2 linked regions of the Frankia casuarinae genome follow. The protein of the gene in region 1 interacts with the protein of each later gene in a pairwise test. Links are inferred from orthologs where the notes say so. Each region holds a gene or a part of one and is shown in the gene's direction. Other genes may lie near its edges. The genes, in order: FRANCCI3_RS19685 and ligA.

The links.
Region 2: the proteins of FRANCCI3_RS19685 (region 1) and ligA interact in binary tests that used the Escherichia coli proteins (3 or more experiments, as listed by UniProt). The link is inferred for Frankia casuarinae from one-to-one orthologs.

The regions. Positions count from the first base shown.
Region 1 is NC_007777.1:4,662,138-4,676,698, forward strand. The notes cover bases 4,549-8,275. They hold FRANCCI3_RS19685 (leucine--tRNA ligase), read left to right. Parts: upstream 4,549-4,880; coding sequence 4,881-8,075; downstream 8,076-8,275. Other genes in these bases: FRANCCI3_RS19680 (thioredoxin domain-containing protein), read right to left, coding at 4,549-4,605; FRANCCI3_RS19690 (hypothetical protein), read right to left, coding at 8,096-8,275. Outside these bases: FRANCCI3_RS19665 (phosphoenolpyruvate carboxykinase (GTP)), read right to left, coding at 1-797; FRANCCI3_RS19670 (PAQR family membrane homeostasis protein TrhA), read left to right, coding at 1,161-1,775; FRANCCI3_RS19675 (hypothetical protein), read right to left, coding at 1,816-2,367; more of FRANCCI3_RS19680, read right to left, coding at 2,584-4,548; more of FRANCCI3_RS19690, read right to left, coding at 8,276-8,458; mycothiol conjugate amidase Mca, read right to left, coding at 8,681-9,583; transcription elongation factor GreA, read left to right, coding at 10,040-10,522; FRANCCI3_RS19705 (magnesium chelatase), read left to right, coding at 10,646-12,085; FRANCCI3_RS19710 (vWA domain-containing protein), read left to right, coding at 12,130-14,124; FRANCCI3_RS19715 (PadR family transcriptional regulator), read right to left, coding at 14,044-14,561.
Region 2 is NC_007777.1:4,348,262-4,362,094, reverse strand. What follows is about bases 3,769-6,767. They hold ligA (NAD-dependent DNA ligase LigA), read left to right. Parts: upstream 3,769-4,207; coding sequence 4,208-6,328; downstream 6,329-6,767. Other genes in these bases: FRANCCI3_RS18410 (ACT domain-containing protein), read right to left, coding at 6,349-6,767; FRANCCI3_RS18420 (methionine synthase), read left to right, coding at 3,769-4,211. In the rest of the region: FRANCCI3_RS18435 (MarR family winged helix-turn-helix transcriptional regulator), read left to right, coding at 54-560; FRANCCI3_RS18430 (cysteine desulfurase family protein), read left to right, coding at 602-1,852; tRNA 2-thiouridine(34) synthase MnmA, read left to right, coding at 1,932-2,990; more of FRANCCI3_RS18420, read left to right, coding at 3,081-3,768; more of FRANCCI3_RS18410, read right to left, coding at 6,768-7,059; Asp-tRNA(Asn)/Glu-tRNA(Gln) amidotransferase subunit GatC, read left to right, coding at 7,413-7,709; Asp-tRNA(Asn)/Glu-tRNA(Gln) amidotransferase subunit GatA, read left to right, coding at 7,723-9,249; FRANCCI3_RS18395 (hypothetical protein), read left to right, coding at 9,344-9,538; Asp-tRNA(Asn)/Glu-tRNA(Gln) amidotransferase subunit GatB, read left to right, coding at 9,551-11,068; FRANCCI3_RS18385 (penicillin-binding transpeptidase domain-containing protein), read left to right, coding at 11,375-13,066; FRANCCI3_RS18380 (acetolactate synthase large subunit), read left to right, coding at 13,424-13,833. UniProt on the Escherichia coli protein: DNA ligase that catalyzes the formation of phosphodiester linkages between 5'-phosphoryl and 3'-hydroxyl groups in double-stranded DNA using NAD as a coenzyme and as the energy source for the reaction.

The DNA.
Region 1 (14,561 bases):
ATGTAGTGGACCTTGCCGGCGGGAGACGTCAGTTTGAGGATGAGCATGTGCTCGGCGAGCCAGCCCTCGTCGCGGGCCATGACGGACGCAATACGCAGCGCATAGCACTTCTTGCCGAGCAGTGCGTTTCCGCCGTAACCCGATCCGTAGGACCAGATCTCCCGGGTTTCCGGGAAATGGGTAATGTACTTCGTCGTATTGCACGGCCACGGAACATCGGCCTGGCCGGGTTCCAGCGGAGCGCCCAGGGAATGGACGGCCGGGACAAAGAAACCGTCCGTTCCAAGCTGCTCGAGGGCGGGCGTTCCCATCCGGGTCATCGTCCGCATGGAGATGACGACGTAAGGCGAGTCGGTGATTTCGACACCGAGGGCCGAGATGCGCGAGCCGAGCGGACCCATGCAGAACGGGACGACGTACATCGTCCGACCCCGCATGCACCCCGCGAACAGGCCCCGGAGCGTGGCCCGCATCTCGGCAGGGTCCAGCCAGTTGTTGGTCGGACCGGCGTCCTCCGCCTGCTCGGAGCAGATGTAGGTGCGGTCCTCCACGCGGGCCACGTCGCCCGGGTCCGAAGCGGCGTAAAAGCTGTTCGGACGTTTCTCGTCATTCAGCCGGACCAGGGTCCCCTGCTCGATCAGAAGGGAGGTCAGCCGATCGAACTCCGCCTCTGATCCATCGCACCACTCAACCCGATCCGGCTGAGTGAGTTCGGCAATCTCGCGCACCCAGGCAACCAGCCTGGCGTGCCTCGTGGGGGCCACGTCCAGCCCCGAAACCTGTGCCGCGGTTGTCACAGCTCACACCTCCGGTCGAGTCGAACCTGCCGCGCTCTCTTCCCATATGCAGGTACCCACTTGAGAACTCGAACGTACTCGTGGACGTTCAGACAAAACCCACAATATAGGGGAAGTTCGAGGCCACGTTCAGGATCATTAGACTGTACCGCGCGTTCCGTCCGCAGTCGCGCGATAGCGAGTGCGCAGAAGCGTCGGATCCATCACGCACCGATACGGACCGACCGCTGCCGTCCAGCTCCGCTTCGTGACGGCGGCAACCCTCGGGTTATCGTTCTCGGCGTGGCTTCCCTCGTACAGCAGCCAGCCGGGCCTCCGCAGACGGACATCGCCTCGCACCCGCGTGACCTGGTGCGACCGCGCATGCGGGGATGGCTACATGCCGGCGCGTTCCCGATCAGCCTGACACTAGGCGTCATTGCGGTGGCACTGGCTACCACGCTGCGTGCCCGGCTCGGTGTCGCGGTTTACGCCCTGAGTATTGCGGCCCTCTTCGGAACGAGCGCCCTCTATCACCGGACGATGTGGTCGACATCACGTGCCCGGGCGCGCATGAAGCGTCTCGACCACTCAATGATCTTTGTTTTCATCGCCGGGACTTACACCCCCTTCGCCCTGATCGCGATGCCGCCGACGACCGCTCGGGTGGTCCTGGCGGTGGTGTGGGGAGGGGCGGGACTCGGCGTCGCCATCCGGATGCTGTGGCTGCACTCGCCGCGGTACCTGACCGTGCCGCTCTACATCGCGCTCGGCTGGGTAGCCGTCTTCGTGATCCCGGAGCTCGCCCACCGGGCCGGGATCGCCTCGATGGTACTTCTGCTCGTGGGGGGGGTCTGCTACAGCCTCGGCGCCGTCGTCTACGCCTGCCGGCGACCGGACCCGGCACCCACGATCTTCGGCTACCACGAGGTGTTCCATGCCTTCACCCTCGTCGCCGCGACCTGCCACTACATTGCGCTGCTCTTCGCCATCTACTAACAGCCTTCCCCCGCACGGCGGCTACCGGGGGCTCCGGCGGCTACAGCCGAGGGCCCACCGAGCGGATCTTCTCCACCTGTTCCATGGCCTCCCGGAGCTGGCGCAGCCAGCTGTCGGCGTTCTCGCCCACCAGACGTACGCACCAGGCGAGGGCCTCGCTGCGGCTGCGCGCCACCCCCGAGTCGACGAGGGTGTCGAGCACCTGGCGTTCCGGCTGGCGCAGCCGGGTCATCACCGGCACGGACAGCGCGGTGAACAGCTCGGTGGTGTCACCGACGGTCGCGCCCCACGCCACCTTGCGGTTGTACCGATGTTCGGCCTTCGTGGCGATGGCGATCCGTTCCTCACGGGTCTGCTCCCGGAACCGCCGGATCCGGGCCCCCGTCGCCGACGGCCCTCCTCCGGGCGCGACGCCGCCGGCCGCGAGTACCCCGATGACCGTGATCTCGTCCCGGTCCACGACCACCGTGGGCATCCCGGCGAACCACCCGGCCGGGATGTGCTCGGCGAACCAGGCTGCGGCGTCGTCCGCCGGAACCACCTCCGCCCGCTCCCCCGGTCTGCCGTACCCCCGTCCACGCGGACCGGACATGACGTGTCCCCTCGATCTCCGATCGGGACCCGCGCGCGGGCCCGGCCTGCCGGCTGATCCGGACCCGGAGGCCCGATCTGGCACTCCAGAGCGGATCCGAAGAACCCCTCGTGACAATTACATGCTTACCGCATCACCAGTCTTACCGCATCACCAGCCTTACCGCATCACCAGTGCAACATGCTTACCGCATCACCAGTGAAAGAAGAGGGACGGTCAGCTGGCCACCTTCACCCCGAGTTGGCGGCGCACCTCGGCTGCGGTCCGGGCCGGCAGCTCACAGACGAAATCCCGGCACACGTACACCCCAGCCGTTTCCCGGCCGACGGTCAGCGGTCCGCTGGTCACCACGACCGCACCGGGCGCCGTGCCGAGGCGGGCGAGCCGTTCCAGCGCCGGGCTGTCCACGACCGCGACCTCGGCCGGCCCGGCCAGCAGCGCCTCGGCGACCGCACCGGCCCAACCGGCGAACCGGGCATCCCGGGCCAGCAACGGAGCGACGCGCGCCACCGTCGTCTCGGCGGCCGACCGGTGTTCGGTGGAACCGGTCAACGCCGCGTAGCTGACCAGGGCGCCGGCGACAGCCGCCTGGCCCGACGGGGTCGCCGAGTCCGAGTCGTCCCGCGGCCGGCGCAACAGCACCTCCGCGTCGTCCGCGGTATCGAAGAACCCCCCGTCAGAGGCCGCGAACCGATCACGGACGATGTCCAGCAGCGTCCCAGCGAGCGCGAGCCACTCCGGATCGCCGGTGACCTGGTGCAGGGTGAGCAGTCCCTCGGCGACGTCGCCGTAGTCCTCCAGTACCCCGGCGTTCACGCCAACCCGCCCGTCCCGGCTCGTCCGGCGCAGGCGTCCGTTGACGAGATGCACGTCCCGGAGCAGGACGGCGGCCTGTTCGGCGGCCCGCACCCAGTCCGGCTCGTCGAACAACGCGCCAGCCTCGGCCAACGCCGCGATGGCCAGGCCGTTCCAGGCGGCCACCACCTTGTCGTCGCGAGCCGGCTGCGGCCGGGTCGCCCGTGCCGCGGCCAGGGCCGCGCGGACCGCCGCGAACCTCGCCGGATCGTCCGGGTCCGCCGGCAGGCGCAGCACCGACGTACCACGTTCGAAACTGCCCTGCTCGGTGACGCCGAAGACGCCGGCGGCCCACCGCCCGTCTTCCGGCCCGAGGACGGCGACGAACTGGGCGGGTGTCCAGGCGTAGCTGGCCCCCTCCTCGGGGTGCGCTCCCGCCGGGGCAGCGCTCGCGGGAACGGCATCCGCGGGAACGGCATCCGCGTCGAGCGCCGAGGCGAACCCCCCCTGGGGGGTGCGCAGATCCGCAAGCAGGAAGGCTGCCGTCTCCCGGACCACCCGTTCGGCCAGTGCCGACCCGGTGGCCCGCCACAGGTGCAGGTAGACCCGCAGCAGCAGCGCGTTGTCGTAGAGCATCTTCTCGAAGTGCGGGACCGTCCACGTCGCATCGACGCTGTACCGGGCGAACCCCCCGGCGAGCTGGTCGTAGATGCCCCCACGCGCCATCCGTTCGCAGGTCACCGCGACCATCTCCAGGCTGCGCGCGTCCCCCGTGCGGGCGGAGTGCCGCAGCAGCATCTCGGCGACCATGGACGGCGGGAACTTCGGCGCACCGCCGAATCCACCGTGACGGGCGTCAAAGCGGGCCGACAGCCCCGCCACGGCGGTGTCGAGCAGAGCCGGGGTGATCTCGGCTGCGAGACCGGACGCCGGACCACGCGTCGCCGCCTCGGCGAGCCGGCGGGCGATGTCCGCCCCCGACTCCTCGATCTCGTCCCGCCGGGTCCGCCAGGCCTCGGTGACCGCCGTCAGGACCTGGCGGAACGACCCCATGCCGGGCCGGGGACGCGGCGGGAAGTAGGTGCCGGCGAAGAACGGCTCGGCGGTAGGGGTGAGGAACACCGTCATCGGCCAGCCGCCGTGCCCGGTCAGGGCGACGGTGACGTCCATGTAGACGGAGTCGACGTCGGGCCGCTCCTCCCGATCCACCTTGATGTTGACGAAGTGGTCGTTCATGTACTCGGCGGTCGCGGCGTCCTCGAACGATTCGTGCGCCATGACATGGCACCAGTGGCAGGATGCGTAGCCCACCGAGAGCAGCACCGGCACCCCCCGCCGGGCCGCCTCGGCGAAGGCCGCCGGGCTCCAGGGCCACCAGTCGACCGGGTTGTCCGCGTGCTGCAGCAGGTACGGAGACGTCTGCTCCGCGAGCTTGTTAGGCACCCGAACTCCTCATGATCTGCGTGTCCGCCAGGCCCGCGGAACCCCGTAGGCCTCTGGATATGCAACCAAAGGCGCGCCCAGGTAGTCCGCCCTCATCTCCACGCCGCGCCGACGTGATCGGCGCGCTTCCTCGACCGGCCCGCCGCGCCGACGTACCCGGCGGATAGGCTCGTGGGACCGCACGATCCCCGCCGTCCGCTCGCCCGACCGCCGTCCGTCAGGCCGCCGTTCCCGCCGCGAGAGCGGTGAGAGGGTCGACGTACCAACGAGTTTGGATGGCACGAGCGATGAGTGAGACGGCCGAGCCCGGCGCCCGGACCGGCGCCGCGGACACCACGGTGGCACCGACCGGTGCGTCTGGCGGGATCATCCCGGCAGCCGCGGGCACCGCGGGCGGCGCCCCCGCCGGGACCGGGAGCGTCGAGCCGAGCTTCCGGTACGACGCCCGGCTCGCCGCCGACATCGAGCGGCGCTGGCAGCGCCGGTGGGCCGACGAGGGCACGTTCAACTCGCCGAACCCGGTCGGGCCGCTCTCGACGGGCTTCGAGAAGGTCGCCGGCCGGGAGCCGTTCTACATCATGGACATGTTCCCCTATCCGAGCGGCTCGGGGCTGCACGTCGGGCACCCGCTGGGGTACATCGGCACCGACGTGTTCGCCCGCTATCTGCGGATGTCCGGCCGGCACGTGCTGCATCCGTTCGGATACGACTCCTTCGGCCTGCCCGCCGAGCAGTACGCCATCAACACGGGCCAGCATCCCCGCGACACCACCAACGCCAACATCGCCAACATGCGCCGCCAACTCTCCCGGCTGGGGCTGGGCCACGACACCCGCCGCGAGATCGCGACGACCGACGTGGGCTACTACCGCTGGACGCAGTGGATCTTCCAGCAGATCTTCAACAGCTGGTACGACCCGCAGGCCGGCCGGGCCCGGCCGATCGCCGAGCTGATCGAGGAGTTCGCCGCGGGCACCCGGGCGCCGGTAGCCGGCCCCGCCGGGGGGAACACGGCCGTGTCGGTTGACGCGGTCCGGGCGGCGAACCCGGCCGGGCTGGCGTGGACCGAACTCGACGAGGTGTCCCGCCGGAAGGTCGTCAACGCGCACCGCCTGGCCTACATCTCCGAACAGCTGGTCAACTGGTGCCCGGGGCTGGGCACCGTGCTGGCGAACGAGGAGGTCACCGCCGACGGCCGCAGCGACATCGGGAACTACCCAGTGTTTCGCCGGCCGCTGAAGCAGTGGATCCTGCGGATCACCGCCTATGCCGAGCGGCTGATCTCCGACCTCGACCTGGTCGACTGGCCGGACTCGATCAAGCAGATGCAGCGCAACTGGATCAGTCCGAGCGAGGGCGCCAGCGTCGAGTTCACCGTCGTCGCCCCCGGCGAGGAGGCAGGTGCGTCCGATCCGTCTGGCTCATCGACCGCCCGGCGTATCGAGGTCTATACCACCCGCCCGGACACCCTGGCGGGGGCCACCTTCCTGGTACTCGCGCCCGAACATCCCCTGGCCGACGCCCTGATCGCCGACACCTGGCCGGCGGACACCCCGGTGAGCTGGCGCTTCCCGGCGGGACGGCCGGGCGGCGGCACGGAACCGGCGGACACCGCCGGGCCGGAGGCGGGCGCCGATCCGGCGTGGACCCCGCGAGCCGCCGTCGACGCCTACCGGGAGTTCGCGGCCCACCGCAGCGACCGGCAGCGCGGCGAGGAGGTCATCGACCGCACCGGCGTGTTCACCGGCTCGTACGTGCGCAACCCGGTCGGTGGCGGGGTCATCCCGGTCTTCCTGGCCGACTATGTGCTGCTGGGCTACGGCACCGGGGCAATCATGGCGGTACCGGCGCACGACAGCCGGGACTTCTCCTTCGCCCGCGCGTTCGACCTGCCGATCCCCGCCGTGCTGGAGCCGGACGCGGACTGGTACGCCGCGCACGGGGTAGTGCCCGCGACTCCATCAGCGCAGTGGCCCGAGGCGTTCAGCGGTGCGGGCGAGTATCGGCCCGGTCCGGCCAGCGCCCCGGTGCTGGTCGGCCTGTCGAAAAGCGAGGCGATCAAGGCCACGGTTCACTGGCTGGAGGAGATCGGCGCCGGCAGGTCGGCGCGGTCGTACCGGCTGCGGGACTGGCTGTTCTCCCGCCAGCGGTACTGGGGCGAGCCGTTCCCGATCGTCTTCGATGTCGACGGGCTGCCCCACGCGGTTCCCGACGAGCTGCTGCCGATCGAACTGCCGGAGATGACCGACTTCCGGCCCACGGCGATGGCCGAGGACGACGCGAGCGACCCGGTGCCCCCCCTGGCCCGGGTGGCCGACTGGGTGACGGTCACCCTGGATCTCGGCGACGGGCCGAAGCAGTACCGGCGCGAGACGAACACCATGCCGCAGTGGGCCGGTTCGTGTTGGTACTACCTGCGCTACCTGGACCCGACCAACACCGAGCGCTTCGTCGACCCGACCGTCGAGCGCTACTGGATGGCCAGGCCGGGCGCGGTTCCCGGCGACGGCGGCGTCGATCTGTACGTCGGCGGTGTCGAGCACGCCGTGCTGCACCTGCTCTACGCCCGGTTCTGGCACAAGGTGCTCTACGACCTGGGCCACGTCTCCACCAAGGAGCCGTTCAAGCGGCTGTTCAACCAGGGATACATCCAGGCGGATGCCTTCACCGACGCCCGGGGCATGTACGTCCCGGCGGCCGAGGTGACGGCGACCCCCGACGGCCGGTTCCTCTTCCAGGGCGCCCCGGTCAACCGGCGCTCGGGCAAGATGGGCAAGAGCCTGAAGAACAGCGTCAGCCCGGACGAGATGTACGACAGGTTCGGCGCCGACACGCTGCGCGTCTACGAGATGGCGATGGGCCCGCTCGACGCTGACCGGCCATGGCACACCGACGACATCGTCGGTTCGCACCGGTTCCTCCAGCGGCTGTGGCGCACCGTCGTCGACGAAACCACCGGGGCGGCCGCCGTCGTTGACGAGCCGTTGGACGACGAGGCTCTTCGCGTCCTGCACCGGACGATCCTCACGGTCACCGCCGAATACGCGGGGCTGCGGTTCAACACCGCGGTCGCCCGGCTCATCGAACTAACCAACTTCGTCAGCAAGAGCTACGGGAAATCCCCCACCCCCCGCGCGCTCGCCGAGCCGCTCACCCTGATGGCGGCCCCGCTGGCCCCGCACATCGCCGAGGAACTGTGGTCCCGCCTCGGTCACGAGGAGTCGGTCAGCACGGTCGCCTTCCCGATCGGGGATCCGGCGCTGGCCGCCGAGTCGGTCAGGACGATCCCGGTCCAGGTGAACGGGAAGGTCCGGTTCACCATCGAGGTTCCGGACGGTTCAGCGGAGCAGACGGTTCGCGATCTGCTCGCCGCACATCCCGAGTTCGCCCGGCAGACCGATGGTCGGACGATCAAGAAGATCATCGTCGTGCCCGGTCGGATCGTGAATATCGCCATCTCCCCCGCCTAGCCGGGGTCTGCGGCAGCCGCCTACCGATCGCTCCCCGCGGAGCCCGCGGGGGGTCCAGGCTGGGTCGGCAGGTCCAGCTGCTCGCCGCCACCCGCCAGGCCCGCCGTGCTACCGGCGCCGGCGGTGCCGGCGGTCTCCTCGACGACCTCCCCGTCGATAACCGGCCCGTCTCCACCGTCCAGCCGGCGCATCGCGTTCGGATCAGGGTCGACGCCGGCGAACTCGCCGCTGGCGACGTTCGACCGCATCCGGCGCAGGCTCTTCGAGAGGAAGAAGAAGATCACACTGGAGGCCGCGATCAGTGCCAGGACGACGAGGAGCCCGACGGCTCCGGCGTCGATCTTCCTCTCGACCAGCACGGAAGCGGCGAAGACCTCGTTCACGGGCACGTCCTCACACCTGGTGTCCTCTGGTGTCCGCCACACCTGCTGTCACCGCCCGCCACGGGGACACTCCACGACGGGCGCCGATTCCGACCCTACGCCCTGCCGTACGAGTCCTCCGCCTCCGCGGTCACGCACCGTTGACTAGATCACATACTGTTCGAAAAGTCACATGCCATCCGAAAAGTCACATGCCACCTGAAAGGTCAGGTTACCGGAGAGTCACACGCCGTTGAACAGATCGTCTTCGGGCAGCATGCCGACCTCGATAAGAGAACGGGCCAGCTGGTAGTCCTCTGTCGGCCAGGCGTCCCGCTGCACCTCCAGGGGTATCCGGAACCACCATCCGGTGGGGTCGACCTGGGTGGCGTGGGCGATCAGTGCCCGGTCGCGGGTCTCGAACCAGTCCGCGCACTCCACCTGGGTGGTGAGCCGACCGGTGTCCTCGGCGCGGTCGACCCACTCGGCCAGCCGCTCGGCATAGGGGGACTCCAGACCGCGGGCCATCATCTCCTCGTGGAGAGCGAGGACGCGCTCCTTGTGGAAGGTGAGGTGGTAGTAAAGCTTGAGCGGCTGCCAGGGTTCGAGGCCGGCGTCGACACCGACCTCGGGATAACGGTCGGGATCACCGGCCGCCTCGAACGCCTCCACACTGACCCGATGGGTCATGATGTGGTCGGGATGCGGATACCCGCCCGACTCGTCGTAGGTCGTGATGACCTGCGGCCGGAACTGACGGATCAACCGGACCAGCGGACGGGCCGCCTCGCCGAGCGCGATGGTGGCGAACCGCCCGTCCGGAACAGGCGGCGGCGGATCGCCCTCAGGCAGTCCGGAGTCGACGAAGCCGAGCCACTCCTGGCGGACCCCGAGGATGAGCCGGGCGGCCTCCATCTCCTGCCTGCGGATCTCCGCCATCCGGGCGGCGACACCCGGCTGGTCCATCGCGGGGTTGAGGATGCTGCCCTCCTCTCCCCCGGTACACGTGACCACGAGGACGTCGGCGCCCTCGCTGGCGTAACGTGCCATGGTGGCGGCGCCTTTGCTGGACTCGTCATCGGGGTGGGCGTGGATGGCCATCAGGCGCAGGCCATGCCGATCGTGGACCGCGGGCATGCGGCCCATTGTTCCTGATGCCTCGACGTTGCTGATGCCTCGACGTTCCTGATGCCTCGACGTTGTTCCGGGCTCACCGGTCTGGGTGATCCGACCTCGTCCGAGGAACCGCCGGGGCCCGCCCCGCGTTCGGTCTGGAAAAGTCACCCAACGCCGTGGCACAATGCACCGTCCGCGCATGCTTCGACGGCAGGCCTGCCGTCGACCGGCGCACCGACATCGTCGTCGGCCCGGTCCGGAGGGCCGATGGACGACGGCCGGTTCCGTCGTCCTCCCACCCCTGCGTGAAGCATGCGTGGTCGAGGTCGAAGGCAAGGGCTGTCGGATCACCCGTAAGGGCTGACCCGCCGGTCCGGAGCTTCCGGGCGGTCCAGACGCCGCCAGAGCCACCAAGCCCGACATCGGATTCCTTGATTCATTTTGGTATGATGACCCTTTTGATGTTCACCGAGGAGCGTGACCCGCGTGACGCAGCAGACTTGGCTCACCCAGGAGGCATACGACCGGCTCCGCTCCGAGCTCGACTACCTGACCGGCCCGTGGCGTACGGAGATCGCGACCAAAATTGAGGCTGCCCGCGAGGAGGGCGACCTCAAGGAAAACGGCGGCTACCACGCGGCCAAGGAGGAGCAGGGCAAGCAGGAGGCCCGGATTCGCCAGCTCACGGACCTGCTGCGCGACGCCCAGGTCGGCGAGGCACCCGCGGCGACCGGCGAGGCCGGCCCCGGCACCGTCGTCGAGGTGCGCTTCTCCGGCGAACGGGAGACGGAGAAGTTCCTCATCGGCTCGCGTGAGGACCACAGCACGCCCATCGAGGTCTTCTCCCCGGCGTCCCCGCTAGGCGGCGCGGTGAGCGGGCACAAGGCGGGCGAGACCGTCTCCTACACGCTGCCCAACGGCCGTTCGGCCAAGGTCGAGATCGTCTCGGTGTCGCCCTACTCGGGCTGACTACGCCAGCAGCGGACGAGCGCCGGCCCGGCTGCACGGGTGGCGGCGTCGGCGTACCGTCAACGGGTGGAGGATCTGCCGGCACAGCCCAGTCATTCCATACCACCGACCGTGCCCCCGACCGTGGCATCTGCGGTCCACCCGCCGACGGCCGCCGCCCCGCAGTTCACCACCCTGGGTGGGCTGCGCCGCAGCGGGCACGCGCACCGCCCGGTGCGGACGGAGCTGCGCGACAACCTCGTCGCCCTGATGCAGGGCGACGGCCCCCGGTTCCCGGGCATCGTCGGTTTCGACGAGACCGTCCTTCCCCAGGTCGAGCGGGCCATCCTGGCCGGTCACGACATCGTCTTCCTCGGCGAGCGCGGGCAGGGCAAGACCCGGCTCATCCGCACTCTGGTGAGTCTGCTCGACGAGTGGTCGCCGGCCGTCGCCGGCTGTGAGATCAACGACCACCCCTACGCGCCGGTCTGCGGCCGATGCCGGGCGCTGGCGGCCGATCTCGGTGACGCGCTGCCGGTGGTCTGGCGGCACCGCGGCGAGCGGTTCAGCGAGAAGCTCGCGACCCCGGACACGAGCGTCGGCGACCTCATCGGCGACGTCGACCCGGTGAAGGTCGCCGAGGGCCGCACGCTCGGCGATCCCGAGACGGTCCACTACGGGCTGGTGCCACGCACCAACCGCGGGATCTTCAGCGTCAACGAGCTGCCCGACCTCGCCGAACGGATCCAGGTCGCGCTGCTCAACGTGCTGGAGGAGCGGGACATCCAGGTCCGCGGCTACCTGCTCCGGTTGCCGCTGGACCTGCTGCTGGTCGCCTCGGCCAACCCCGAGGACTACACCAACCGGGGGCGGATCATCACGCCGCTCAAGGACCGGTTCGGCGCCGAGGTCCGCACCCACTACCCGCTGCACCTCACCGACGAACTGGCGCTGATCCGCCAGGAGGCGGTGATGTCCTGGGCGGGGTCCCCGCTCGGCGCACCGGAGATACCCGATCACCTGGTGGAGATCGTGGCCCGGTTCACCCGGCTGGTGCGCGACGCCCCCCAGGTCGACCAGCGCTCGGGGGTGTCGGCCCGGCTGTCGGTGGCCGCGGCCGAGACGGTGGCGGCTTCGGCGGTCCGCCGCGCGGCGCTGACCGGCGAGGAGACGCCCACCGCACGGGTGGTCGACCTCGCCGCGATCGTCCCGGCGGTACGCGGCAAGGTCGAGTTCGACCAGCTGGAGGAGGGCCGGGAGGACGAGGTCCTCGCGCTGCTGTTGCGCCGCGCGGTGGCCGAGACATTCCGGGCAAGGCTGGCCGGCGCGGACCTCACCGGCCTGCAGGCCCGCTTCGACGCGGATGGCCCGGTCGAGACCGGCGACCTGGTAGCGGCGGCCGAGCTGCTGCGCCGGGTCGGGCCGGTGCCCGGGCTCGCGGCGATCCTGACCAGGCTCGGCGTGGACGGGGCGGAGTCGCCGGGGCTCGCGGCGGCCGCGCTGGAGCTGGCGATGGAGGGACTGCACCTCAACCGCCGGCTGGCCAAGGAAGAGCTTCCCGGACGGACCGTCTACGGCACCTGACCCGGCGGCACCTGGCCTCGGCACGGAAGCTTCCAGGAGGAACAGTGAATTCCGGAACATTCCGGTATGGCCCGTGGGACGGCGGACCCGACCCACTCGCCTCTCCCTTCACCGCGTCCGACGCCCTGGATGAGATGTCCCGCCAGATTCTGGAGGGACGCACCCCGCGGGAGGCTCTGGAGTCGCTGCTGCGCCGGGGCATGCCGGGCCGGCGTGGTCTGGACGACATGCGCCGGGCCGTCGAGCGGCACCGGCGGGAGGCCCGATCCCACGGCCGGATGGACGGGACACTCCAAGAGGTCCGCCGGCTGCTCGACACCGCCGTGGGCCAGGAACGGGCGGCGCTGTTCCCCGACCCCTCCGACGACGCCCGGCTGCGCGAAGCCGAGCTGGACGCGCTGCCCGCGGACCCCGCCCGTGCGGTGCGCTCGCTCGCCGAGTATGACTGGCGGTCCCCGCCGGCCCGCGAGACGTACGAGAAGATCTCCGAGCTGCTGCGTCGCGAGGTCCTCGATTCCCAGTTCAAGGGGATGAAGCAGGCCCTGGAGGGGGCCACGCCCGAGGACTTCGCCCGGATCCGGGAGATGGTCGGCGCGCTCAACGCCCTGCTGGAGGCGGACGCCCGCGGTGAGGACACCGACGAGGCGTTCGCCCGGTTCATGCGGGAGTTCGGCGACTTCTTTCCGGAGAACCCCGGCTCGCTGGAGGAACTGGTTGACGCGCTGGCCCGCCGGGCCGCCGCCGCCGCGCGGTTGCTGGCCGGGCTCACCCCGCAGCAGCGCTCCGAACTCGCCGATCTGATGTCCACGGCGATGGAGGACCTGGGGCTCGCCGCGGAGATGTCACGACTGGCGCAGGCGCTGCGCGCGTCCCGACCTGACCTCAACTGGGGTGGACGGCTGCGGGGGCGGGCCGGCCGGTTGGGCGACGGCCTGAGCGGCGAGGAACCGCTCGGTCTCGGCGACGCCACCACCGCGCTGGAGGAGCTCGCGGAGCTGGACGAACTGGCCGCCGCGCTGGGGCAGGACTACGCCGGGGCCTCCCTGGAAGACGTTGACCCCGAGGCGGTGGCCCGGGCGCTGGGCCGGTCCGCCGTCGACGATCTGCGAGGGCTGCAGGAGATCGAACGGGAGCTGGAGCGGCAGGGATTCCTCACCCGCCGGGCCGGGAGCCTCGAGCTCACCCCGCGGGCGGTGCGCCGGATCGGGCAGGCCGCACTGGCCCGGATCTTCCGGCAGGTCTCCGCCCGGGGCCGCGGGGATCACAGCGTGACCGACGCGGGTTCCGCCGGGGATCTGCTGGGCACCTCCCGGGCCTGGCAGTTCGGCGACACCCAGCCGATCGACGTCGTCCGCACGGTCCGCAACGCGGTGCTGCGCGGCGGTCCGCCCGGCCGGGGCCACCCGATCCGCCTGGCGGTGGCCGACTTCGAGGTCGCCGAGACGGAGCGCCGCGCCACGGCGGCGGTGTGCCTGCTCGTCGACCTGTCCTACTCGATGGCGCTGCGGGGCACCTGGGGCATCGCGAAGTCGACGGCACTCGCGCTGCACACGCTCGTCAGCACGTCGTTCCCGCAAGACAAGATCCACATTGTCGGCTTCTCGGACTACGCCCGGGAGCTGCGGCCGGTCGAGCTCGCCGGGCTCGACTCCGAGATGGTGCAGGGCACGAACCTGCAGCACGCCCTGCTCATCGCTGGCCGGTTGCTGAGCCGCTACCCGCAGTCGGAGCCGGTCATCATGGTGGTCACCGACGGTGAGCCCACCGCGCACCTGCTGCGCGACGGTACTCCCTCGTTCTCCTGGCCGCCGATGCCCGAGACCCTGGAGCTGACCCTGGCCGAGGTCGACCGGCTCACCCGGCGCGGCGTGACCGTCAACGTGTTCATGCTCGACGACGAGCCACGGCTGGTGCAGTTCGTCGAGGAGATAGCCAGACGCAACGGCGGGCGGGTTCTCTCACCCGATCCCGCCGCCCTCGGCAACTACGTCATCCGGGACTACCTGCGGGCCCGGGGCAGGCACCGCACCGCCCGCTGACCGCCGCGCCACCCCGCCCGGCTCGGCGGCGAGGCGTTCCCAGAACTCGACCGCGAGCTCCTCGTAGCCGAGCCCGAGATCGAGGGTCCGGCGCAGCGACCAGGCCAGGGCGCCCGCGGGCAGCGCGATCAGGGAGCGGTACACCTCCAGGTGAGCGCGATGCGCCGCCGCCTGGGCCCGCGCGAGCCGGCTGACATCACCCGGCCGGCCCAGATCGGCGAATGCCAGCTTGAGCAGGCCGGGATCGCGCAGCTCGGTGCGCCCGGCCTCCGGGACGGTGAGCCACGCGGCCAACCTGCTCCGGCCGGCGTCGGTCAGGCGAAAGATCCGCCGCCTGCGGCCGGACTCCTCCCGTTCCTCCGAGAGGAGTCCGGCCGCGGCAAGGCGGGGCGGCTCCTTGTAGAGCTGGGCGTGCGGAAACGACCAGAAGTTACCGA
Region 2 (13,833 bases), 310 kb from region 1 along the record:
GCTGCCAGGTTGGGCGGGAACCGTCCCATGAAGTGCAGGAGCGTCGACAAGTCGTGGCCACCCCGAAACCGTTGCCAACCGACCCCATAGCGGAGGCCCATCGGCACTGGACCGCCCACGGCTGGGGGGCGGCAGCGGACGGCATGGCAGCGGTCACCTCCCTGATGCGGGCGCAGCAGATCGTCCTCGCCCGGGTTGACGAGGTCCTGCGCCCCCTCGATCTGACCTTCGCGCGCTATGAGCTGCTGATGCTGTTGATGTTCAGTCGGTCCGGAGCGCTGCCCCTCAACAAGATCGGAAGTCGGCTGCAGGTCCATCCGACCAGCGTCACCAGCGCGGTCGACCGGTTGGAGGCGAGGGGGCAGGTGCGGCGTACCCCGCATCCTACGGACCGGCGGGCGATTCTCGCGAAGATCACCGAGGAGGGTCGGGTCACTGCCATGGCCGCGACCGAGAAGCTCAACGACACCGTCTTCGCCGATCCCGGGCTGGGTGACGGCGGGGTGCGCAGACTCATCGACCTGCTGACCGATCTGCGCCGGGCCGCCGGCGACTTCTGATCGCGCGGTGTTCGGCCCGTCCGCGACTACCCTCTAGAGCTGTGACCTACCTCGACCACGGGGCGACGACGCCGATGCGACCGGAAGCGCTCGCCGCGTACACCGCGGTGCTCGCCGATACCGGCAATGCCTCGTCGCTGCATGCCAGTGGCCGCCGTGCCCGCCGCATCGTCGAGGAGTCCCGCGAGACACTCGCCGGAGTGCTGGGCGCCCGTCCGTCCGACGTGGTGTTCACCGGAGGCGGTACCGAAAGTGACAACCTCGCCCTGAAGGGTCTGTACTGGTCACGCCGCCGGGCCGAACCGGGCCGGCGGCGGGTGCTGGTCAGCGCCGTCGAGCACCGGGCGGTCCTGGACACCGTCGACTGGCTCGGCCGGGCGCAGGATGCCGAGGTCGAGCTGCTCGCGGTCGATGCCGCGGGAACCGTGCGGCCGGACACCCTCGCCGCCGCCCTCGAACGGGATCCGGACTCGGTGGCCGTCGTGTCGGTGATGTGGGCGAACAACGAGGTCGGCACCGTTCAGCCGATCGCCGAGCTCGCGACGATCGCGCACCGTCACGGCGTGCCCTTCCACACCGATGCGGTGCAGGCGTTCGGCCAGATCCCGATCGCCGTCACCGACGAGGGCCCCGACGCCATCACGGTCAGCGCGCACAAGATCGGGGGGCCGATCGGTGTCGGTGCCCTGGTGGTGCGCCGGGGATTGGCGATGGAGCCGCTGACCCACGGCGGCGGTCAGGAGCGCGACATCCGGTCCGGAACGTTGAACACGGCCGGGGTGGCGGCGTTCGCGGCGGCCGCGGCGAGGGCATGCGCCGAGGCGCCGCAGGAGAGCGTCCGGCTGGCGGCCCTGCGTGACGACTTGGTGCGCCGGGTCCGGGCGGAGGTCCCGGAGGCGGTGCTCAACGGTGCCCCGCTGCTCGGGGACGGCGGCGGTGGGGACGGCGGCGGTGGGGACGGCGGCGGTCCGGGACCGCACCGGCTGCCGGGAAACGCCCATCTGACCTTCCCCGGCTGCGAGGGAGACTCGCTGCTGATGCTGCTCGATGCCCGGGGGATCGAGTGTTCCACCGGCTCGGCCTGCTCCGCTGGAGTGGCGAGGCCGTCGCACGTGTTGCTCGCGATGGGAGTGGATGAGGCACACGCCCGCGGATCGCTGCGGTTCTCCCTCGGGCACACCTCACGGGCCTGCGACATCGACGCGCTGGTCGCGGCGATCGGGCCGGTCGTCGAGCGGGCGAGCCGCGCGGGGGCGCTGGCCGGCACGAGCGGCAGCATGAGCGGCACCTGAGAGGCGATGCCCATGATGCCTTGCTCCCGTCCACGTGGTTCCCTGAGGTTCGGCGGAGATTCGGGGAGGTGATGGTCTGATGCGGGTGCTCGCCGCGATGTCCGGCGGGGTCGACTCCGCCGTCGCCGCCGCCCGGGCGGTTGACGCCGGTCACGACGTCACCGGGGTGCATCTGGCGTTGTCGCGCTCGCCGGAGTCGGACCGGACCGGAGCCCGCGGCTGCTGCACCATCGAGGACGCCCGGGACGCCCGGCGGGCCGCCGATATCCTCGGCATCCCGTTCTACGTCTGGGATCTCGCGGACCGGTTCGAGACCGACGTCATCGAGGAGTTCGTCGAGTCCTACGCGGCCGGTCGCACGCCCAACCCCTGCGTGCGCTGCAACGAGCGCATCAAGTTCGCGGCCGTACTCGACAAGGCCCTCGCGCTCGGCTTCGAGGCCGTCGTCACCGGGCACCACGCCCGGCTCGATCCGGACGGCACCCTGCGCCGCTCGGTGGATCCGGACAAGGACCAGTCCTACGTCCTGGGAACGCTGCGTCCCGAGCAGCTCGCCGCCGCGCGGTTCCCGCTCGGGGATTCCACCAAGGCCCAGGTGCGGGTAGAGGCGGCCGAGCGTCGCCTTGCCGTTGCGGACAAGCCGGACAGCCACGACATCTGTTTCATCTCGCACGGGGACACCGGTGGCTGGTTGCGCGAGCGGCTCGGCCCGCGGCCGGGTCCGGTCATCGATGCGACGACCGGGCAGACGCTCGGGCACCATGACGGCGCCTACGCCTTCACCGTGGGTCAGCGTCGCGGGCTGAAGCTCGGGCGGCCGGCCGCGGACGGCCGGCCGCGCTATGTGCTGGACATCTCCCCGGTGACGTCGACGGTCACCGTCGGACCGGCCGAGGCGCTCGACGTGCGCCGGCTCGTGGCGGACCGGGCCGTCTGGCCGCACGAGGGGGCCGTGTCATGCCTGGCCCAGGTGCGGGCGCACGGCGGGGTGGTACCGGCGGTGGCGCAGGCGCGCGACGAGGAGCTCGTCGTGACGCTGACGACGCCGGTCCGCGGCACGGCCGCAGGCCAGGCAGTGGTGCTGTACGACGGTGACCGGGTGCTTGGCGGAGGGCACATCCGCACCACCGGTGGTTAGCTGGGCGCCCGGTCGGCGGGCCGTTGACGGAGCGGGCGTGGAGCGGGCGTGGCCGGGGATCTCCCGCGGACTCCCGGAGGATGTCAAGACATGAGTACTGACGCTGCACGGATGTGGCCGCCCGGCGCGGCCACCGGGGTGGGCTCGCTGCCGGGAACGGATGCGGCCCAGGCCGTCAAGCTGGTCTTCGACGAGCTGCCGGACCTGCCGCATCTGCCAGAACTGCCGGCCAGGGGAGCCGGGGGTGCGATGGTCGGGCGGGCGGCGGCGATCCTCGTCGACATGCCGGTGGACCTTCAGCCGGCTGGCTGGCGGCTGGTTCCCCGACCCGGCCTGGACCTGCGCCGGTCACGGGATCTGCTCGAACGCGACCTGGACGCGCTGACGGAGGTCGCCGCCGACTACGCGGGATCCTTCAAGATTGCCGTGACCGGCCCGTGGACGCTGGCTGCCGAGCTGGAGCTTCCCCGCGGGCACAAGGCGTTGTCGGATACCGGCGCCACCCGTGACATCGCCGACGCACTGACCGCGGGGCTCGTCGGACAGGTCGAACAGATCGCCCAGCGGGTCCCGGGGGCGCGGATCCTGGTCCAGCTCGACGAGCCGTCGCTGCCGGCGGTGCTCGCGGGCCGGATCCGCACTCCGAGTGGGTTCTCGGTGCTGCCCGCCGTCGAGGAGGGCTTGGTTGTGGAGCGGCTGCGGATCCTGCTCGGTGGCCTGCGGGCGCTGCCGGCGACCGTCGGAGTCGGGGTGCACTGCTGCGCTCCCGCGGTGCCGCTGGCGGCGTTGCGCGCGGCGGGTGTGGACTTCGTCGGTCTCGACGTCACCGCGCTTACCCGGGCCGAGGACGACGCCGTCGGCGAGATCGTGGAGGCCGGAGTGCGGCTGATGGCGGGCCTCGTCCCCACCAGGCCGATTTCACCGGCCGCGCCGATTTCACCGACAGGACCGACAGGACCGACAGGACCGACTGGACCGACCGCACCTGCTGGTGCAGCCGGACGGGCTGTCTTGGCCGCACCGAAGTTGTCGGATGTCCGCCGTACGGTCGAACCCGTCATCGCACTGTGGCGCCGGTTGGGATTCCGGCCCGAGCAGCTCGGAGAGGTGGTCGCCGTGACGCCGACATGTGGCCTGGCGGGCCTGGGAACGGACGATGCCAGGACGGTGATGCGCCACTGCCGGAAGGCGGGGCGGGTCCTGGTCGACGCACCGTCGTGAGCGCGACGGCCGGTACGGCCGACGAATCCGGCGTGGCTTCGGCGGCGGCTTCGGCGGACGAGCGGGCCCGCGCCGCCAGCCTCGCCCGCGAGCTCGACGAGCACGCGTACCGCTACTACGTGCTCGATTCCCCGACGATCTCCGATGCCGAGTACGACCGGTTGATGGCGGAGCTCGCCGCGCTGGAGGAGCGGCATCCCGACCTGCGCACACCGGACTCGCCGACGCAGAAGGTGGCCGGCTCCTACTCGACCCTGTTCACCCCGGTCGAGCATCTCGAACGGATGCTGTCCCTGGAAAACGTCTTCGACGACGACGAGTTCCACCAGTGGGCGGCGCGCGTGGCCCGGGAAAGCGAGGTCGACGCCTGGCTCTGCGAGCTGAAGATCGACGGGCTTGCCGTGGACCTCGTCTACGAGGATGGTTACCTGGTGCGTGCCGCGACGCGCGGCGACGGCCGGACGGGGGAGGACATCACCCCCAACATCCGCACCCTGGCGAGCGTGCCGGTACGGCTGCGCGGGCCGCGGGTGCCCGGGCTGCTGGAGGTGCGGGGCGAGGTCTTCTTCCCGACCGCGAAGTTCGCCGAGCTCAACGCCGGGCTGGTGGCCGTGGGGGGCAAACCGTTCGCGAACCCGCGTAACGCCGCGGCCGGATCCCTGCGGCAGAAGGATCCCCGGGTCACCGCCACCCGGCCGCTGGAGATGATTGTCCATGGCCTGGGCGCGCAGCGCGGCTTCGAGGTCACGTCCCAGTCGGCGGCCTATGCCCGCTTCGCGGAGCTCGGGCTGCCCGTCGCCACCCACTTCGAGGTCCTGGCGACGGTGCCCGGCGTGCTCGACTACGTGCACCGGTGGGGCGACGCGCGCCACGACGTGGTGCACGAGATCGACGGAGTGGTCGTCAAGGTCGACTCGTTCGCCCTGCAACGCCGGTTGGGCTCCACCTCGAAGTCCCCCCGCTGGGCGGTGGCCTACAAGTATCCGCCGGAGGAGGTCACGACCAAGCTGCGCGATATCCGGGTGAACGTGGGCCGCACCGGCCGGGTGACCCCCTTCGGGGAGCTGGAGCCGGTCCTGGTCGCCGGGTCCACGGTGGGCCTCGCGACCCTGCACAACATCGACGAGGTCGGTCGCAAGGGGGTGCTCATCGGGGACACGGTCGTCCTGCGCAAGGCCGGGGACGTCATCCCGGAGATCGTCGGCCCGGTCGTCGACCTGCGAGAGGGTTCCGAGCGGGCCTTCGTGATGCCCACGCGCTGCCCGGAGTGCGGCACCGAGTTGGTGCGGCCCGAGGGCGAGGTCGACATCCGTTGCCCGAACACCGTCTCCTGTCCCGCGCAGTTGCGGGAGTCGATCTTCCATTTCGCATCCCGGGGGGCGATGGACATCGACGGGCTCGGGTACGAGACGGCGACCGCCCTGCTCGAGGCGGGCCGGGTGCGTGACATCGGCGACATCTTCCACCTGACGCCCGAGTCCTTCGAGGGGCTGCGCGGGTTCGCGCAGAAGAAAATCGACCAGATTCTGCGGGGGGTCGAGGCCGCGCGGCACCGGCCGCTTTGGCGGCTGCTGGTCGGCCTGTCGATCCGCCACGTCGGGCCCACGGCGGCGCGGGCGCTGGCCCGGGAACTGCGGTCGCTGGAAGCGATCGCCGCCACGTCGGCCGAGGACCTCGCCGCGGTCGAAGGGGTCGGTCCGAAGATCGCCGGCGCGGTGCTCGACTGGTTCGCCGATGAACGGCACCGCGACATCCTCGCCAGGATCGCCGCCGGCGGGGCACGGCTCGCCGACGTCGGCGCGGAGGAGGGCCCACGTCCCCTCGACGGCGTCACCGTCGTCATCACCGGCACGCTCACCGACTGGAGCCGCGACTCGGCCAAGGAGGCGGTCGAGGCGCGCGGCGGCAAGGTCACCGGCTCGGTGAGCAGGAAGACCACCGCCGTCGTCGTCGGCGCGGATCCGGGGGCCTCGAAGTACGACAAGGCGCGCAGTCTCAGGATCCCCATGCTGGACGAGGCCGGATTCGCCGTTCTGCTGGCGCAGGGGGTCGACGCGGCCAGCAAGCTCGCCGTTCCCGCCGACGGTCCCGAGAAGGCCGAGACCCCGGTGGAATAACCCGGGGGAGGATCCCCCGCTCAGAAACGGTCCGTCCTGGTCAGGCTCGCGGCGATGCCCGCCAGATGGGCCAGTCGGTCGATCTCGGAGGAGCGGAACCGGGGGCCGCCGGGCCGCCCGACCAGGATCACCAACCGGTCGCCGCCGACCGGGGCCGCGGCGAGTTCCATGCTGACCGCCCGCCAGCGAGGCGGGAAGGCGCCATCCTCGGCCCCGATCCGCCGCGCCCGTTCCAGCGGCAGCCAGGGCAGGGGTAACCGGACCCGTTCGGGGACACCGAGATCGTCCCCGCCGAGGGCCGGAGCGCCCACCGAGGTCTCCCGGACCCGGACGTCGTCCGGCCCGACGTGCTCCAGCAGCATCGCCCAGTCGGCGTGGAAGACGCCGGGCGCGAGGTCCGTCAGGGTCGCCACGGCGTCGTGCGGCCGATCGGTCATGGCGTCCACCAGGTCGAGGTCGTTGCCGATACCGCCCCCGTCGGCGAGAAACGGCCGAAGCGACTCGACGATCACGCCTGGAACCGAATGAGCGGCGGTGAGGACGCGATCGGCGAGGCCGCCCGGTGGCAGAAGCACGAGCAGATCGTCCACGGCTCCGTCGGCGGTGCGCTCGATGACGGTGATGCTGACGATGTCGATGCTCGCCCTGCCCAGGGCCGTGGCCACCGCGCCGAGCGCTCCCGGGCGGTCCGGCAGCACGAGGCGAAGCAGATACGACATGTAGCTGAGCATGCGCAAAGAGCATGTCGGCGGGATGGCCGGCCGGTCACGCGAAGATAACGTCCCCGCCCGGCCGGCGGCTCCCCCAGGACCACAGCACAGGAACCTCGCCGAAGGTGAGGTGACGGAAACCCCGAAGGGCAGCCTGGGCCAGGAGAGCAGCGGGGGGCGGCGTCCGCGGGGGTCCCGCCGCGGCCCGTACGATGACATCACGTCGACGCGGCGATGCGTCCGGTCCGGGACCGTCCGCCCGGGGCGCCCCAGGGGTGCATCCGGCCTCTCCCGGTTCCGGTTCCCGCATCCGTCGCGGCGCCCAGGACCAGTCACGGGCCCCGCGCCCACCGCCCACGAAGGGGCCACACGCCATGGCGATCACTCGGGACGAGGTGGCTCACCTCGCCCGCTTGGCGCGGATGTCGGTGACCGACGACGAGCTCGACGCGCTGGCACCGCAGCTCGAGGCGATCCTGTCCGCGGTCGCCCGGGTCTCCGAGATCGCCGCCGGGGACATCCCGCCGACCAGCCACGCCGTGCCGTTGACCAACGTCTTCCGGCCGGACACCATCTGCCCGTCGCTGCCCGTCACCGAGGCCCTGGCCGGTGCCCCCGCCACCGAGGACGGGCGGTTCCGGGTGCCCCGCATCCTCGATCCGGACGAATGAGGTCGCCGCCCGCATGACGGAGAACATGACGGAGAACCCGACACCTCCCGGCACGACTGACGTCGTGCGCCTGTCCGCCGCCGCGACGGCGGCCGCGATCGCCGTCGGCAGGCTGAGTGCCGTCGAGGCGACCCGGGCGGCGTTGGACCGCATCGCCAAGGTCGACGAGACCGTCCACGCCTTCCTGCACGTGGACGCCGACGGCGCGCTCGCCGCGGCCCGGTCGGTCGACGACCGGCGCGCGGCCGGGGAGCGCCTCGGGCCGCTCGCCGGGGTGCCGTTGGCGCTCAAGGACGTCTTCACCACCCGAGGGATGCCCACCACCTGCGGCAGCCGCATCCTCGAGGGCTGGCACCCCCCGTACGACGCCACGGTGGTGAGCCGGCTGCGGGCCGCGGACGTCGTCCTGCTGGGTAAGGCCAACATGGACGAGTTCGCCATGGGCTCGTCGACCGAGAACTCGGCGTTCGGGCCGACCCGCAACCCCTGGGACGTCACCCGCATCCCCGGCGGCAGCAGCGGCGGCAGCGCCGCGGCCGTCGCCGCCTTCGAGGCGCCGCTTGCCCTCGGCACCGACACGGGCGGTTCCATCCGTCAGCCGGCCGCCCTCTGCGGTCTGGTCGGGGTCAAGCCCACCTACGGCGGGGTCAGCCGCTACGGGCTGGTCGCCTTCTCCAGCTCGCTGGACCAGGCCGGCCCGCTGGCCCGCACGGTGACCGACGCGGCGTTGCTGCACGCCGCGATCGCCGGCCACGATCCCCTGGACTCCACGAGCGTCGACGCGCCGGTTCCCGCGGTCGTGGCGGCGGCACGGCAGCGCGACATCCGCGGTATGCGGGTCGGTGTGGTCCGCGAGTTCGCCGGCGACGGATACGACCCGGGGGTCGAGGCCGCCTTCGCCGCCGCGGTCGAGGCGCTGACGGGCCTGGGCGCCCAGGTCGTCGAGGTGAGCTGCCCGCACTTCAGCTACGCGCTGCCCGCCTATTACCTGATCGCGCCCAGCGAGTGCTCGTCGAACCTGGCTCGCTTCGACGCGATGCGCTTCGGGCTGCGGATCGGCGACGACGGTCGGGCCGGGGCCGAGGAGGTCATGAGCCGCACCCGCGAAGCCGGCTTCGGCCCGGAGGTGAAGCGGCGGATCATCCTGGGCACCTATGCCCTGTCCTCGGGGTACTACGACGCCTACTATGGCCAGGCGCAGAAGGTCCGTACGCTGATCAGCCGCGACTTCACCGCCGCGTTCGAGCAGGTCGACGTCCTGGTCTCGCCCACCACCCCGACACCGGCCTTCCCGCTGGGCGCGAAGGTCGACGATCCGGTGGCCATGTACCTGTCGGACCTGTGCACGATCCCGTCCAACCTCGCGGGCGGCCCGGCGATGAGCCTGCCGTCCGGGCTCGTGGACGGGCTGCCGGTGGGTATCCAGATCATGGCGCCGCCGTTCGCCGATGACCGGCTCTACCGGGTCGGCGGGGCGCTGGAGGAGGCGTTGGACGTCGGACGCGGCCATCCGCTGCTCGACGAGGTCCCGGCGCTGTGAGCGGGCGCCCGGCGCTCTCGCGGGTCATCCGTGTTCCGGGTGTGGCGGCCGCGGTGACGGGCCGCCGACCGCGAGGGAAGGGAAGGAAACGGCGATGGTGAGTCTGCGCAGCGGCCGGCAGGACCGGTTCCTGGTGGGCGTGGTGTGGCTGCTCACCGTGCTGGTGCTGGGTCTCGGCATCGCCACGCTCAACCCGGTCCTGCTCGTCTGGGGAGTGCTCGGCCTACCGGCCGCGGTGTTCCTCACCTACGTGCACGTCCGCGACACCCGCCCACCCAGCGACCCATGAGGAGTTCATCCGGTGAGCACAGTGGCTCCCGCCGGCGCGCTGCCGTCCTACTCCGACGTTCTGGCCCGCTACGAGCCGGTGATCGGATTGGAGACGCACGTCGAACTCGGCACCGCTTCCAAGATGTTCTGCGGCTGCGCGACGGCCTTCGGTGCCGAGCCCAACACGCAGGTCTGCCCGGTGTGCCTCGGGCTGCCGGGTTCCCTGCCGGTGGTGAACGAGGCGGCGGTGCGCTTCGCGGTCATGATCGGACTCGCGTTGCACTGTGAGATCGCGTCGTGGTGCCGGTTCGCGCGCAAGAACTACTTCTATCCCGACATGCCGAAGAACTTCCAGATCAGCCAGTACGACGAGCCGCTGTGCACGAACGGCTGGCTCGACGTGGAGGTCGAGGGCGAGGTGCACCGGGTGGGCATCACCCGGGTGCACATGGAGGAGGACACCGGCAAGTCGCTGCACGTCGGCGGCGCCACCGGCCGCATCCACGGCGCCACCCACTCGCTGGTCGACTACAACCGGGCCGGCATCCCGCTCGTGGAGATCGTGACTGAACCGGACGTGCGTTCCCCCGAGGTGGCCCGGGCCTACGTGGACGAGTTGCGGGAGCTGATCCGGGCGCTCGGGGTCTCCGACGTCCGGATGGAGCAGGGATCGCTGCGCTGCGACGCCAACGTCTCGCTGCGCCCGCGGCCGGCGCCCGGCGACCCGGACGCTCCCTTCGGCACCCGCAGCGAGACGAAGAACCTCAACTCGCTGCGGTCGGTGGAACGCGCGGTGCGTTACGAGACCACCCGGCAGGCCGCGTTGCTCGACGACGGCCAGCGCATCATCCAGGAGACCCGCCACTTCGACGAGGCGTCGGGCCGCACCTCGTCGGGTCGCTCCAAGGAGGAGGCCACCGACTACCGGTACTTCCCGGAGCCTGACCTCACCCCGTTGGCCCTGCCCGCGGAATACGTCGAGCGGCTGCGGGCCGGCCTGCCGGAGTTGCCCGCGGCGCGCCGGGCCCGGCTGATCGCCGAGCACGGCTACACCGCGCGGGACCTGCAGGACCTGCGCAATGCCGCGGTCCTCGACCTGGTCGAGGAGACCATCGCCGCCGGCGCGGCCCCGGCGACCGCCCGCAAGTGGTGGCTCAACGAGCTGGCCAGGCGCGCCTCGGACGCCGGTCTCCAGCCTCGCGATCTTAAGATCACCCCGACCGACGTCGCCCGGATCACCGCGCTGGTGGCCGCGGGCGAGCTCACCGACGCGCTGGCCCGCAAGGTCATCGACGGGGTGCTCGCCGGTGAGGGCACGCCCGACGAGGTGATCGCCGGCCGTGGGCTGGCGATCGTCGCGGACGACAGCGCGCTCACCGCGGCCGTCGACGCGGCGCTCCTCGGTGCCCCCGACATCGCCGAGAAGGTCCGCGGTGGCAAGGTGAACGCCGTCGGTCCGCTGGTGGGCGCGGTGATGAAGGCGATGAAGGGCCAGGCGGACGCGGCGGCCGTGCGGCGACTGCTGCTGGAGCGCCTCGGCGTCTCCTGACATCGCTTCCCGGCCTTCGGCTTCCCGGCCTTCGGTTTCCCGGCCGATCCCCGATTTGTCGTATTCAAGATGATTCGCAGATTTTAGCGCCATTCGTTCAAGAAACGTCCGACCGGTCGCCGCCGTCCCCCGCGCCGTGGGTTGCCTCTCCGTGATCCGAGCTCGGGAGGACCACGTTCTCCCGCCGTGTCGGACCCGCGTGTCGGGTTGCCGACGTCGTACGGCGCGTCGGATGCGAAGGGCCGGAGGCCTCCATAGGGTGGGTCTCCCATCGGGGTGTCACGATCGAGGGGAGAGCGTGCCGCCGTGCCCCTTACACCTTCCGGCTTCACCGCGTCAACCTCCCGCCGTCGGGGTCGGGGCCGCCGGACGGCGATCATCGTCGCGGTCGTCGTCGTCCTGCTGGCCGTCGCCGGCGGCGTCGGCTACGTCCTGAACAACCGCGCCGCCGACCGCGCCGCCGACCGGAAGGTCCAGGCTGCGGCCGACTCCTACCTGGCCGGCTGGCGGACGCTGACGACTTCCGGTGGGACGGCGACCCCCGGCTCCGCGGCTGTCGCCGCCGTCTCCACGCCCGGGAGCATCGACGTCGCGCGCCTGGTGGGCACGATGGCCGAGGTGCGTGACCGCCTGCTCGTCACAGCGGCTACGTTTACCCCGGGCGCGATCAGCCGCAGCGGCGAGACGGCGACCGTGCCGTACCTGGCCAGGCTCACGCTCTCTGGTCTGCCGACGCCGCTGGAGTACACCGGGGCGCTGCATCTCGTCTCGACCGGCGGCGGGTGGCGGGTGAAGGCTGATCCGGTCTCGGTGCATCCGGCCCTGCGCCCAGGGCTGCACCTGGACCGGACCGCCTCCACCGGTAAGCGGGGGGACCTGCTCGACGTGGCGGGCCAGCCCCTACGGGACTCCTCCGACCTGGCGGGCAACCTCGTCGGTCGGACGGCGCCGCTGTCCGGGTTGCAGCGGGTGTACGACGACCGGCTGCGGGCGCAGGGCGGCGCGGTCGTCGTGCGGGATGCGAAGAACGCGACCGTGCAGACGCTGCACACCTATCCGATGACCGACGGCGAGGCGATCCGTACCACGATCGACCTGCGGGTCCAGCAGGCCGCCGAGGCGGCCCTGGCCACCGCGGCCCGCCCGACCGGGGCGATGGTCGCGATCGACACTCGTACCGGCGCCATCCTGGCCCTGGCCAACCATCCGCCCAGCGGGTCGAGCCGGGCTGTCCGGGGCAAGTACCCACCGGGTTCCACCTTCAAGATCGTGACGGCCACCGCCGCGCTGATGAACGGCAAGGCGCCGGACATGCCCCTGGACTGCACCCAGACGGTCAGCGTCGGCGGTCGGACCTTCCAGAACGCCGAGTCCGAGCAGTTCGGCCCCATCCCGCTGCGGACCGCGTTCGCCAGGAGCTGCAACACCGCGTTCATCCGGCTGGAGGAGTCACTCCCGGACGGCGCGCTGGAGAAGGCCGCCCAGCTTTACGGCTTCGACGGCCGACCACCGCTGGATATCGCCAGCGTCGGGGGGACCTTCCCGACCCCGCGTGACGCGGTCGAGTCGGCGTCGGCGTCGATCGGCCAGGCCCGCATCGAGGTCTCCCCGCTGCAGATGGCGAGCGTCGCCGCGGCGGTCGCGAGCGGTACCTGGCACCAGCCGTTCGTCGTCGGCCAGTCGGCGCGCAGCAACCCCATCCCGCCCGTGGTGCTGCCCCCGCTGCGGGACTTCATGCGGGCGGTCGTCACCGAGGGCACCGCCGCGAAGGTCCCGATGCCCGGCGAGGTCTTCGGGAAGACCGGCACCGCCGAGTACAAGGACGGCAACCCGCCGCCGACCCATGCGTGGTTCGTCGGCTACCGGGGCGACGTGGCCTTCGCGGTGGTCGTCGAGGACGGCGGCTTCGGCGCGGAGACGGCCGCGCCGGTCGCGGCCAGGTTCCTCACCGCGTTGGACGGTGGCCAGATCGGTGCGCCCGGCTCCGGCGGGCAATGACCTGGCTGGACCCGGTCCTGGCTGGACCCGGTCCTGGCTGGACCCGGTGCCTGGCTGGACCCGGTGCCCGGCGATGCTTGACGTGGGGCTGGAACTCCGGCAGGGTAGAACCGTGCATCTCGGGATTCTCGTACGCTCAGAGCGTGCATAGTCGACGACGTCGACCTGTGCGCCGCCCCTCAGTGCCTCGGCACGAGGGGCTTTTTCGTGCAGTGAGCACTGCCTCGTGCCAAGCCTGCGTGGTCGTGCTCAGCTGGCAGAGCCGTGCCCGGCGGGCCCGGTCCCGCCGGTCCCGCAGTGCCAGCCGAGATTGCCACGTGCCACGTACATCCCCGGCCTGTCAAGGAAGACGACCAGATGACACGAGAGATCACCGGAGCCCAGTCGCTCGTCCACTCCCTTGAAGCGGTCGGAGCCGATGTGGTCTTCGGCATCCCCGGCGGCGCGATCCTGCCCGCATATGATCCACTGTTCGACTCCACCCGGGTGCGACATGTCCTTGTCCGGCACGAGCAGGGCGCGGGTCATGCGGCCGAGGGGTACGCGCAGGCCACCGGGCGGGTCGGGGTGTGCATGGCGACGTCGGGGCCGGGGGCGACCAACCTGGTGACTCCGATCGCCGACGCCTACATGGACTCGGTGCCGATCGTGGCCGTCACCGGGCAGGTCCCCAGTCCCTCGATCGGGACCGACGCCTTCCAGGAGGCGGACATCTGCGGCATCACCCTGCCGATCACCAAGCACAACTTCCTGGTCCAGTCCGCCGA